One region of the Desulfosporosinus sp. FKA genome, then DNA from elsewhere that is predicted to be linked to it. Evidence: riboswitches for the same ligand, from Rfam matches in the RefSeq annotation. Region 1 holds a riboswitch; each other region holds the start of a gene.
The links. A riboswitch is a leader RNA that binds a small molecule or an ion and turns the genes downstream of it on or off. The one in region 1 is predicted to bind thiamine pyrophosphate.

Region 1 (4,261 bases):
TTTAGCGCCAATATGTATACTCATAAACGTCACCTTCCTAAATTAAACAATTTTGATCAATCCTATTTTATCCTATTCAATGATGTTCTGTCCACTTTAATGAAATAAGCCCACCAAAAGGCGGGCTTATTTCTAAAATCTAATCCAAAAATTTTCTTCATTTATCCTCTAAGAAACTATAGGCAGTACGTTCCTAACTGCACTTGGAAAGAAGAAAAAGGTTCCCTCCGATTATGCTGTCCCGGAGGGACAAAGAGGATATACATGAAAAAGACTTAAGGACATATGTCCTTCCGCCTTATTATACAATATTCATAGGGATTTGTATTGGTTTGCTTCGTGGTAAGTTTTAGGTAAAGGCCCTGGAGGGGTTTTAACCCTCTGCGTTTGCACCACTGCGTGGTGCAAACGCAGAAAAGGCCACCAAATTAGTGGCCTTTCTTTTAACTGATATATCCCGCAAAGTCCCCCCCAGAATTAATGGATAAACGGCTCTGGATTAATTTTCAACATACTCACTAAAAGAAATATAAACCAAATCAAGTTAGGTTAGCAAACTAATCTCGACAAATCCTCCACTACTTCTGATAAAATGTGTTTCGGAAACAATCCTCTGAAATCTCGACCTAATTTCCCAGCAGAATCAATGACTTACTGATTACCAAAGAAATTTTATGGGACTAACGACAACAGAGTTACGGGGGAGGAACTTTGCGGGAAAGCTTTCTTAAAAGAAAAAACTACCTTCTTACTAGGTAGTTATCAATTCAACGAATTCAGCACCCATTAAAACCGCAATGCTGAAAACCTCCGAAGAATCGAAACTTTACCTAGCATGCCCTAACAAGAACTAAACTGAATTTTTTTATTCATTGACTATAATTTAATTATAATCATATTTTATTTCTTGTCAAGTACCTTATTATACCAGAGTTGTATGATTTAGATAAAGTTTCCGCCGTCCACAACAATCGTTTGCCCAGTTACAAAGCCGGCATGGGCAATAAGTGCGTAAACAACTTCGGCGATATCATCCGGGGTAGCCACCCGTCCGAGGGGAGTACCGGCTGCAAGATGGGCGATATGTTCATCCTTACCTGCTACCCAACGCGTCTGCACAATTCCCGGAGCTACAGCATTGACCCTAACCTCAGGAGCTAAAACACGAGCTAAAGATTTATTAATGCTGACAACGGCAGCCTTGGAGGCTGAATAAGCAATAGAGCTGCCTAATCCCGTCAGACCGGCAATGGATGCCATGTTGACGATACATCCCCGAGTTTTCTTAAGTTCCGGGGCGGCAGCACGGGAGCAGAAGAACGTTCCTTTAACATTTACTCCCATAATGTCGTCCCAATATTCTTCTTTTAAACCTTCTAAATCAGCATGATCTACAAAGTGAGTCATACCGGCATTATTCACAAGAATGTCTAATTTCCCAAAGTCGTTAACAACCTTCCTGATCATTAATCTGACGTCTTCATCCTTTGCGATATCGGCCCGGTAAGTTAGACAACGAACTCCCAAACTTTCGACCTCGGCCTTTGTCTTTAAGGCGTCATCTTCCGAACGGGAATAATTAACGGCAATCTGGACACCGGCTTTAGCAAGAATCAGGGCGATTGCTCTCCCGATTCCCGTACCACCGCCAGTAATTAAAGCTATTTTTCCTTGCAACATTTTAATTCCTCCTCTGCGTCTTAGTTCTGTATTATAGAAATCTTAAATATTGAATTCTAGTATAACGCACCCTCTAAAACTGTACAAGTTTAACCGGAGTCTCTTACCCAGAGCTTAGGATTCCAAAAATCATAAAACAAATCACTTTCCTGGTTTGTCGTCTAAATCTTGAACTAATGTTTAACCTTCAGTTCATCATTCCCGCTTTCTTATACAACTCATAAAAGTGATGAGTCGGTCCAACACCTTTGCCAATCTCTAAAGAGTGTTCAATCGCTGCAGTAATGTATTCTTTAGCACGAGAAACAGCTTCGTCAAGAGAATAGCCCAGGGCAAGGTTAGAAGTTATAGCTGAAGAAAGAGTACAGCCGGTTCCATGGGTATTCTTTGTCGCAATTCGTTTTGAAGCATAATACTCGAAGCCTTGACCATTATAGAGAATATCTGTTGAATCATCCTCCAGGTGTCCGCCTTTAAGAAGAACATTCTTAGCTCCCATTTGGCGAATTATTTTAGCAGCCACTTCCATCTGGGGAAGATTATGAATTGACATTTTCGTCATCACTTCTGCTTCCGGAATATTAGGTGTTACGACGGTCGCTAAGGGTAAAAGCTTACGAATAAGCGTCTCCTCGGCTTCTGGATTTAACAAATGGTAACCGCTTTTTGATACCATGACTGGATCTAGCACAACGTTCTGCGGAGAATAGTTTTTTAGAGATTCGGCAATGACCTCAATAGTGGGAATTTGAGAAACCATGCCGATTTTAAGACCATCGACCTCAATATCTTCAAAAATCGCCTTAATTTGAGCTGCTATCACTTCTCTGGAAATATCTTGAACGGCAAAAACTCCTTGTGTGTTTTGAGCCGTGACGGCGGTAATAACGCTCATGCCAAAAATGCCATGTGCGGAAAAGGTTTTGAGATCGGCTTGAATTCCTGCTCCACCACTACTGTCTGAGCCGGCAATTGTAAGCGCTTTTTTCATTGTTCTCCCCCCATGATTTTTCATCTAATCGTGAGACTCCCACTTCTACAAGTGGGAGTGGCCCCCGTTCTCCGCTTCGGTGGGGGTAGAGTCCCCCACCGAAGCCCCGATGTTCAGCTTTAGCTGAACGAGTTCACTCTTTCATATAAAAAGAGCCTATCTCCAGAATAGGAGTTAAGCTCTTAATTATTTAAACCGAAAGAGTAACTGCTTACCTACGCTGGCATTATCCAGATCAGGTTTATAGGGTCCTAGACTTTCCAGGGTCTAAATCTCAGCCGGCCTCTTTCCAGCTCCCCCGCTCTATATGTTTTTTAAAACTTAACACGCTCGAAATCGAAAGTCAACTCTTTGAGCTCGGTCAAACCATGATTTTCGATTTATTTGAAAGCTACAGAGACACTTGATCGTCCATGACCGGCGGTAGACCTGAAGTATTGCCCAGAGGTTTAGCGGAACAACCGCGTAAGTGAATGGACGAAACCTGGAATGCGAAGGTGTTGAAATCACAAATATACGAGATAAACAACGAAATGTCTTTTAAGTGTGTTATTGTAATTATAGATTTAAACTTAGGAGGCATTTTAATGGGAGATCCTTTACTTATGACTTTAATAGTTCTGGCAAGTATTTCGTTACTCTTACTTATTCTCTTACTCTTTCGCTCTTCTCAAAATTCAATGAACCATTTCCAGGGAAAATTTGAGGTATTGGAGAAGGGCCTTGAACACAGCGAGCGCTTAGTTCATGGTGAAATCTCTAAAAATCGCGAAGAATCAATGCTCAACGCACGTCAGGTGCGGGAAGAGCTAAGCCAAACGCTTCATTCCTTCAACGATTCAGTTTTGACGCGTATGGCGGAGATTGCTTCCCTCCAGCACAATCAGTTGGATATTTTTTCAGATCAGTTAGGCTCGCTAACTAAAACCACTGATTTAAAATTGGAACGACTGCGTCATACTGTCGAAGAACGGCTTACACAGATTCAACAGGATAACGCCCATAAATTAGACCAGATGCGCGCCACCGTCGATGAGAAACTCAGCGCTACCCTTGAACAGCGACTGGGAGAATCCTTTAAATTAGTCAGTGAGCGGCTTGAAGCTGTCTATAAAGGGCTCGGGGAAATGCAGACGTTAGCCTCCGGTGTTGGAGATTTAAAGAAAGTCTTAACCAATGTAAAAACGAGAGGCATTATGGGTGAGATTCAACTGGGGAATTTACTTGAACAAATCCTTACTCCCGAACAATATGCAACCAATGTCCCGACAAAGCTCGGAAGTAATGACCGCGTTGAATTTGCCCTGAAATTACCGTCACGGGATGATCAGGATAGTATCCTTTGGTTACCCATTGATGCCAAATTTCCCTTGGAGGATTATGAACGATTGCTGGAAGCACAAGAACAGGTAAATGTCCCGCGGGTTGAAGAGTTGGCTAAATCTCTGGAGAATCGCCTTAAGTCAGAAGGTAAAAGTATTCATGATAAATATATCGATCCACCCCACACAACGGATTTCGGCATCATGTTTCTGCCTATTGAAGGCTTATATGCCGAAGTTTTGCGGCGCCCAGGTTTATGTGAATTCC
Region 2 (4,261 bases), on a different contig from region 1:
GAATTTGATGTTGTGATCGCTTATGATGTTAGTAAAGAAAACTATGTGAGTGATTTTGATAGACAATTACTGTACATTACCTGTACACGGGCACTCCATCGACTGGTTATTTATTATAAAGGAGATAAAAGCCCCTTGATTTAATTAACGCATCACTTAACTAAAAGTGTAAACAGCGGCTTTAGTGAAAAATCTAAGGCCGGTTTTTTTGTCACTTTAGGGTGCTTCCGATGCCAATAAATTAAATTCGATGTATAATTATGCAAATGAAATTTTATAATCAAAGTGAATCATTAAGCTAAAAGTATGTCTTTAGATTGTTGGAATAACTGAAAGGGCATTAAATCATATGCTTACAAAAGAATTACTAAGTTACATAATGGATATTGGAGAACAAATGCTTGTCAGCGGTGCTGAAGTAAATCGCGTAGAGGACTCCATCAGCCGTATCTGCAAAGCATATGATGCTAAGCGGGTGGATGTATTTACAATCACGTCTAGCATCGTCGTATCTCTGCAATCGAAAAACGGAAATACGCTCACTCAAACCAGGAGGATCTTAAAATACGCAACAGATTTGGATAAGTTAGACAGACTTAATAATCTTTCCCACTATATTTGTGCTCACAAACCTGAGGCGGAATATATTAGCAATGAAATCGAAAAGATCGGGAGTAGACATAAATATGGTCCAACTGTCCAATATTTGGTATATGGTGTGATTGCTGGAACATTCACGGTTTTCTATGGAGGCGACTTGAATGATGCAGTTGTTTCTGCAGCTATCGGCATGATATTGAAATCAGTGATCACTTTTATTCAAAGATTGGATAAGAATGTTTTTATCGTAAATATACTATGTTCGTTCATTGTAGGTTTGCTGGGAGTTCTGCTCGTTAGAACCGGGATAGGCCATAGCTTCGATAAAATTGCAATTGGAAATATCATGCTGCTGATACCGGGATTGGCTCTAACAAACTCAATAAGAGATATCATAAGCGGAGATACGATAGCAGGACTACTGCGTCTTTGTGAAGCTATTCTTGTAGCATTATCCATCTCTTTTGGATTCGGTCTGGTATCGGTTTTTGTTGGAGGTATGTTTAAATGATCCCTACATTTCAGATCATTTTGGCTTTTATAGGTTCACTTGGTTTTTCGATTCTGTTCAATATTAAAGGAAGGAAAATATGGTATGCTGCTTTAGGCGGTATGTTAGCATGGATGATATACTTACTGGGCGGTCTCTGGCTAAGCAGCGAAATGACGCAGTACTTTGTATCGGCTATTATAGTAACCTTTTACTCAGAGCTATGTGCCCGCATCGAGAAAACGCCAGCTACTACTTTTTTAACAGCAGCTATTATTCCACTAGTTCCAGGTCGGGCCTTATACTATACGATGAGCTATGCGATCAATAATAGGATTGTAGAGTTTGCCGATTATGGCTCTTACACGGTAAGTATTGCAGTTGCCATAGCTGCCGGCATTATGGTGGCATCTTCGCTGTTCAGAATCTTTTTTGCATTACGTTCTTATGAATACCGTCATCATTAATATTTATCTCTTTCGTGGATATTCTGAATTGGCGTAGATATAGCTCTTTTGGGTGACATGGTACTTTGGCGTTTTTCATTGAACTAAATTGTTAAAATATTTACTTGTGCATTTACATTTACTTCTTAAGTATGACGTTGTATAATAAATCGAAATTAATTGCTAGGGGTGCCCAAATGCGGCTGAGATAGAGCTATTGCTCTTGTCCCTTCGAACCTGATCTGGCTAGTACCAGCGTAGGAAAGCAAAATCGTTTAAGATTGACTTGAATTGAAGCATAGTTTACCTGAGTCAAAACGACAGCTTACCTACGGGGAAGCTGTTTTTTTATTCGGTTTTAGGCCCCCACTTCTATAAGTGGGGATGGGTCCCTCGTTAACTTCAGGTGGGGTAGAGTCCCCATCTGAAGCCCCGATGTTCAGCTTTAGCTGAACGAGTTCACTCACTTGCTCTGGAAGGATTGTATTAAGGTTATTTCATTCAAAAAATAATGAGGAGGGAATTAGCTATGACAACACAAATGGCGGCGGCCAAACGAGGCGAAATTACCGAAGCAATGAGAATTGTTGCTCAAAAAGAGAATCAGTCCCCTGAGGATATATGTGCACGTGTTGCCCAAGGAACTGTGGTCATTCCGGCAAATATTAATCACTTAACTTTAAGCCCTGAAGGCGTTGGGCAAGGCCTTAAAACGAAAATCAATGTCAACTTAGGAATTTCCAAAGATTGTGCGAATATTAATCTAGAACTGGAGAAGGTACAAACAGCCATTAATATGAAGGCTGAAGCTATTATGGATTTGAGCAACTATGGAAAAACTGCTGAATTTCGTTCGCGTCTAATTAACATGTCAACGGCAATGATCGGTACAGTTCCTATGTATGATGCAATTGGTTTTTTGGATAAAAAACTTGAAGATATCACTGTAGAAGAGTTTCTAGCGGTTGTAGAAAAGCATGCCCAAGATGGTGTCGATTTTATGACGATACACGCTGGACTTAACCGTCAAACAGTGGCTCATTTTAAAAAAAATAAACGCGTCACAAATATTGTTTCACGTGGAGGTTCGCTTTTGTTCGCCTGGATGGAATTAAATGATCGCGAGAATCCATTTTACGAGTATTTTGACGATCTGTTGGATATTTGCGCCAAGTACGATGTAACCCTGAGCTTGGGGGATGGCTGTCGTCCGGGATCCCTTGCGGATGCTACTGATCCTGCACAGATTGAAGAACTTATCGTGTTAGGTGAATTAACCTTGCGCGCTTGGGAAAAGAACGTTCAAGTTATGATCGAAGGTCCTGGTCATATCCCTCTCAATGAAATCCAAGCCAATATGTTATTAGAGAAGAAATTATGCCATAACGCACCTTTCTATGTATTAGGCCCAGTAGTGACAGATATCGCTCCGGGATATGATCACATTACCAGTGCCATAGGCGGTGCCATAGCTGCCGCATCGGGAGCGGACTTCTTATGTTATGTAACCCCGGCAGAACATCTTCGCCTTCCATCCCTCGAAGATATGAAAGAAGGAATAATAGCTACTAAAATAGCGGCCCATGCGGCAGATATTGCCAAAGGAATCCCAGGTGCTGCTGATTGGGACCTTAAAATGAGTAAAGCAAGACAAGCGCTGGATTGGTCTACTATGTTTGAATTAGCGATTGATCGGGAAAAAGCTGAACGTTATCGGAGAGAATCATCTCCAACTCACGAAGATAGCTGTACAATGTGTGGAGAAATGTGCCCGATGAGACTGATGAATAAAATTCTATGATTCTTAACTAATGTATCAAAAAGTATACTTTTAGGGGCCGTTGCATAATGAATATTGCAACAGCCACTTTGTCTCCAATTTGTCAAGGATACGTCCGACATAATACGCTAATTCTAATTTTCACTCTGGATAATGAGCAGTCTCCTGTGCCTCCGCCCCCTTGGGCAAATAAATTCTTGTTCGAATCATTCCGGCGAACTCTCCATTCTTGAAATAGCTGCTATAAGTAATGACCATCCCAAAGGCTATTTTGGTAAAGGATTTTAATTCCCCGGTTTTAAACCGCTCTACAAAGCCGGCAATTTTTTGACGATTTTCTTCCTTGTGACAGTCTATAGCACGCAAACCCACAACGGGTTTTCCGTAGAACTGTTCCTCAAATTTATTGGCCCAAATCACATTAAAATCTGCATCTGTAACCAAGAGTCCCGCAGAAATATCTTTAAAAACCTCACCAAAATCCATTCCAATATACCTCCAACTATTTTGTTATCTTGTTTTTAGTATCGCAAGTACTTAGAAACCATCCCTTTGTTTTATTTTATATCTTTTGGTATAACTCTATCAAACATATAGAAGATTTTATATTAGGAAAGGATTTTGAAAATGTGTGTTGAATTTTTAGTGACTCTATAATCTATTTTTGTAGGGGTTCAGGGAATTTAAGGACTACATATATTGACCACAACTCCCATATAGTGTAATATTACACTATATGGGAGTTGTTTTAATGACTAAAGATGAATTTGTAAAAAAACTGGACCAAAAATTAAAATTAGTTCGTACAGAGTTTGATTATTCACAGGATAAAATGGCAGAAGTACTTGGCATGTCTAAAAAAACGCTCGTACAGATTGAAAAAGGCAGATCGACACTCGGTTGGATGGGTGCAGTAACACTTTGCACAATTTTTGGGAAGAGCGA
Region 3 (4,261 bases), on a different contig from region 1:
CTTTGACATAATTGTTGCCGAGTTTGACCTTCTTGGTAGGGCTTTCATCAAAACGAGCAAAATATCTTCCCATCATCACAAAGTCTGCGCCCATGGCCAGTGCTAAGACAATATGATAATCGTGAACAATTCCGCCGTCAGAACATAGGGGGACATAGATCCCTGTTTCTTTATAATAGTCATCACGTGCTTTGGCGACTTCAATAACTGCAGTGGCTTGGCCTCTCCCGATGCCTTTTTGTTCTCGGGTAATGCAAATAGAGCCTCCGCCGATTCCAATTTTAACGAAGTCAGCTCCGGAGTTTACTAAATACATGAAACCCTCACGATCAACAACATTGCCACCGCCAACCTTGACGCTTCCCTGATATTTATTCTTAATATAGGAAATGGTTCTCCCCTGCCACTCGCTAAACCCGTCGGAGGAATCAACACACAGAATGTCGGCGCCGGCTTTCACTAATTCGGGGACCCTCTCTTCATAATCTCTGGTATTAATTCCGGCTCCAACGACAAAGCGTTTTTCCGAATCCAGTAATTCATAAGGATTTTCTTTATGATCGTCGTAATCTTTTCGGAATACAAAATAGAGCAGGTTTTGATTTTTATCAATAATAGGCAGGTTGTTGAGTTTGTGTTCCCATATAATATCATTTGCCTCACTGAGACTAATTCCCTCTTGACCTACGATTAGTTTCGATAACGGCGTCATAAACTCAGAAACTTTCTTATCCAGAACATCCCGGCTAATCCGATAGTCCCGAGTTGTCACGAGTCCCATTAATCTTGTCGAGGAAGTGCCGTCTTCAGTAATGGCAATGGTCGAATGGCCCGTCTTCTTCTTAAGCTGGATAACATCTTTCAGTGTATGTTCAGGTGTAAGGTTGGCATCACTAACCACAAAACCGGCTTTAAATCGTTTGACTTTCTTAATCATTTCGACTTCTTCCTCTATCGACTGTGAACAATAAATAAAGGAAAGCCCCCCGCATCTTGCTAAGGCAATGGCTAAACTATCGTTAGAGACCGATTGCATGATTGCAGATACAAAGGGTATATTTAACTGCAGCGGGGATTTTTCGCCGCGCTTAAATTTAACCAAAGGTGTTTTGAGATTTACATTACTGGGAACACAATCTGTCCTTGTCAAATTTGGAACGAGCAAATATTCGCTAAACGTTCTTGACGCATCCTCATAATAATAAGCCAATTTAAACACTCCCTGTTCTAAAGGTTTCAATCGAAGAATTTTTACTAGTCTATATGAAGAGTTAGGTCTTGTCAATGCTAAAACCCTTGAAGATATGATCTATTTTACCATCTTAAGATGTGAGGATGGTTGAGCAAATGTTAAAAGTGTTTGAAGAGCGTAGGTGGTGGGAGTATGTCACTAAATAGGCTTGCACAATACCCCCATGTGTGCTACTTTAGAAGAAAGGCATAAACTGAATATAACGGGAGCTTAAGAAATTAGGCTGAGAGGGTGGTTAGAGTTACTGCCGACCGAACCTGATCTGGATAATGCCAGCGGAGGAAATGTGTTGAGAAGAAGTAAACCGCGCATGTCATGTGCGGTTTTCGTATTTTCACCAGAAAATGGGCAGAATTTTCGGATGGGAAGTATCTTAGTTGATATGCCAAAAGAAATCTGTACTGGGAAGGTTTTAGTCTGATTGCTAAATGATACTAATTAAAAGGAGTGGTCTGGAGTGGCTAAAATTATGATGGCATTTCAGGTGTTGCCAAAAGTTGAAGACGATCGGCTTTTTGAAGTTGTCGATGAAGCAATCGCTGTTGTGGCTGCCAGTGGTGTGACCTATGAGGTTGGGCCGATGGAAACTACCATGGAGGGGGAACCCGATGAACTGTGGGCGATTATACGAAAGGCACAGGACGCTTGTATAAAAGCCGGGGCGGGGCGGGTTATGACGTATATTAAGATGGACTATAATCCTGGTAAAACGACCATCGAAGAAAAGATTAAAAAATACCGGGAGAAGTAAGGAAATGCCATTCAAATCAGGGCGGTTCCAGAAAAAATGGCGTGATAGTATTCCGACAATCGTATTTCTAGTAATCTGTTTGGCCCTTTGGCAAATCATTGTCTCCTATTTCAAATTGCCTCTCTGGCTGATTCCATCTCCTATAGATGTACTGAAAGCCTTTTGGAATACTAGAGAGTTGCTTTGGGCACACACGTTGACAACACTTTTAGAAACAACTGCGGGGTTCGTTTTGGCAATAGCTTTAGGATTAGCGGCAGGGGTGGCAATGGTACTTTCGCCTTTGATTAAGCGTTTGTTTTATCCCTTGCTGATTGTGTCCCAAACAGTGCCTCTTATCGCGGTTGCCCCACTTTTGATTCTCTGGCTGGGATATGGCCTGCTGCCTAAAATTGTTACTGTTGTCTTAGTGTGTTTTTTTCCAATTGCCGTGAGTTTAATAGAGGGATTAGAGGTCAGTGATGATGACCTGCTTAATCTGCTTAAGAGTATGGGAGCAACACGCTGGCAAATCTTGTATATGATTCGCTGGCCTAATGCTTTACCATCATTTTTTGCGGGATTGAAGATAGCTGCAACCTATAGTGTTATGGGAGCAGTGATTGGTGAGTGGCTTGGAGCTAGTTCCGGTTTAGGAGTATATTTAACCCGTTCGTCTCATTCATTTCGAACAGATCAGGTATTTGCCGCAATTGTCGCTATTACGATATTAAGTCTATTTTACTTTGTCTTAATCGCGGGGATTCGGCGTCTTGCATTACCTTGGTTACATACTAAGGAAGATTAAAAACCTAAGAGTAAAACCTAAAACCATAGAACATCACTATGTTTTAAGGAAGTTGCGAAAAGGAGTAGGAATCATGATTAAACCATTGTTTAAATCAGAAGTTGTCGACGGACGAAAGAAAATAAAGCATGTTAAAAAAGTATTAAGTGTAACGCTGGCTGCAAGCTTATGTGCCCTCCTTTTGTTAACCGGATGCAGCACAAGTACGCAGAAAGCAGCAGAATCTGCGCAGACAAAGCCGGCAGCTCAGCCTGACAAAGTGACAATTATGTTGGACTGGACACCGAATACTAACCATACGGGCCTCTATGTGGCTAAAGACAAAGGCTATTTTAGCAAGGAGGGCCTGGATGTCCAAATTGTTCCTCCTTCGAGTCAAGGAACGGTGGAACAGTTGGTGGCCACTGGCAAAGCTGATTTCGGGATAAGCGCTCAGGAACAAGTCACTGATGCCCGCGTCCAAGGGCTGCCCTTAGTTTCTATAGCCACAATCCTACAGCATAACACGTCGGGTTTTGCTTCCCTGAAGAGTAAGAATATCCAAACTGCGAAGGATTTTGAAGGCAAGACTTACGGCGGCTGGGGTCTGCCGTCGGAGACAGAGACCATTAAAGCCTTGATGGAAAAGGAACATGCGGATTTTAACAAGGTTAAAATAATAAATATTGGTGATGCTGATCCCATTGCCAGTATGTCAAAAGGTTCTATCGATCTGACCTGGATTTTCTATGGCTGGGAAGGGATTCAGGCCGAACTGGCGGGTACGCCTCTGAACATGATGTGGATTAAAGATATTAATCCGGCTCTCGATGATTACACACCGGTTTTAGTCACCAGTGAAAAAATGATTAAGGAAAAACCCGATGTCGTTCGCCGCTTTACTCAAGCCGTCAGTGAAGGATACCAATATGCTATTAAAAACCCCGATGATGCGGCAAATATCCTGATCAAAAATGCTCCGGAGGAGGACCAGAAGCTTATTAAGAAAAGCCAAGCTTGGATTAGCAAGCAATATCAGGCAGATGCTTCGCAATGGGGTGTTCAGAAAGCCTCTGTTTGGCACAATTATGCCCAATGGATGTTCGAACACAAGCTTCTGGATAAAATGATTGATACGGACAAAGCGTTTACAAACGATTTCTTACCCAAGGCTTAGATTATGCTAATACTTAAAGATGTGTCGCTATCGTATCAGGACGGCGGGAAATCTGTTCTGGATGTTTTGAAAAACATTAATCTTGAGGTGGAAACGGGAAAATTCGTATCTCTGATTGGTCCTTCCGGTTGCGGAAAGAGTTCGATTTGTAATTTGATCGCCGGAGTTGAGGTGCCTGCTCAGGGTGATATTTTCTTAGAAGGCCGATCCATTAAGGGTATCCCTGGTCAAGTGGGATATATGCCCCAAAAAGATTTACTCTTGCCTTGGCGCACCTTGTTGGACAATGTCGCCTTAGGCAGCGATATTCGGCGT

Region 2: it holds a riboswitch for thiamine pyrophosphate, as region 1 does, so the genes downstream of both, thiC (phosphomethylpyrimidine synthase ThiC) here and thiD (bifunctional hydroxymethylpyrimidine kinase/phosphomethylpyrimidine kinase) in region 1, are expected to answer to the same signal.
Region 3: it holds a riboswitch for thiamine pyrophosphate, as region 1 does, so the genes downstream of both, B5771_RS07570 (thiamine-binding protein) here and thiD (bifunctional hydroxymethylpyrimidine kinase/phosphomethylpyrimidine kinase) in region 1, are expected to answer to the same signal.

Annotation. Positions count from the first base shown of each region.
Region 1 is NZ_NAHZ01000013.1:28,918-33,178, forward strand. Features, by position in the region: gene deoD (purine-nucleoside phosphorylase) at 1-24, opposite strand, end outside; gene B5771_RS02835 (SDR family oxidoreductase) at 943-1,680, opposite strand; gene thiD (bifunctional hydroxymethylpyrimidine kinase/phosphomethylpyrimidine kinase) at 1,868-2,671, opposite strand; TPP riboswitch at 2,866-2,981, opposite strand; gene rmuC (DNA recombination protein RmuC) at 3,259-4,261, shown strand, end outside.
Region 2 is NZ_NAHZ01000034.1:491,812-496,072, reverse strand. Features, by position in the region: gene B5771_RS23540 (UvrD-helicase domain-containing protein) at 1-144, shown strand, start outside; gene B5771_RS23535 (threonine/serine exporter family protein) at 398-1,111, shown strand; gene B5771_RS23530 (threonine/serine exporter family protein) at 1,108-1,557, shown strand; TPP riboswitch at 1,712-1,817, shown strand; gene thiC (phosphomethylpyrimidine synthase ThiC) at 2,048-3,337, shown strand; gene B5771_RS23520 (hypothetical protein) at 3,458-3,802, opposite strand; gene B5771_RS23515 (helix-turn-helix domain-containing protein) at 4,068-4,261, shown strand, end outside.
Region 3 is NZ_NAHZ01000025.1:56,137-60,397, forward strand. Features, by position in the region: gene B5771_RS07565 (IMP dehydrogenase) at 1-1,210, opposite strand, end outside; TPP riboswitch at 1,445-1,554, shown strand; gene B5771_RS07570 (thiamine-binding protein) at 1,722-2,003, shown strand; gene B5771_RS07575 (ABC transporter permease) at 2,008-2,790, shown strand; gene B5771_RS07580 (ABC transporter substrate-binding protein) at 2,864-3,946, shown strand; gene B5771_RS07585 (ABC transporter ATP-binding protein) at 3,950-4,261, shown strand, end outside.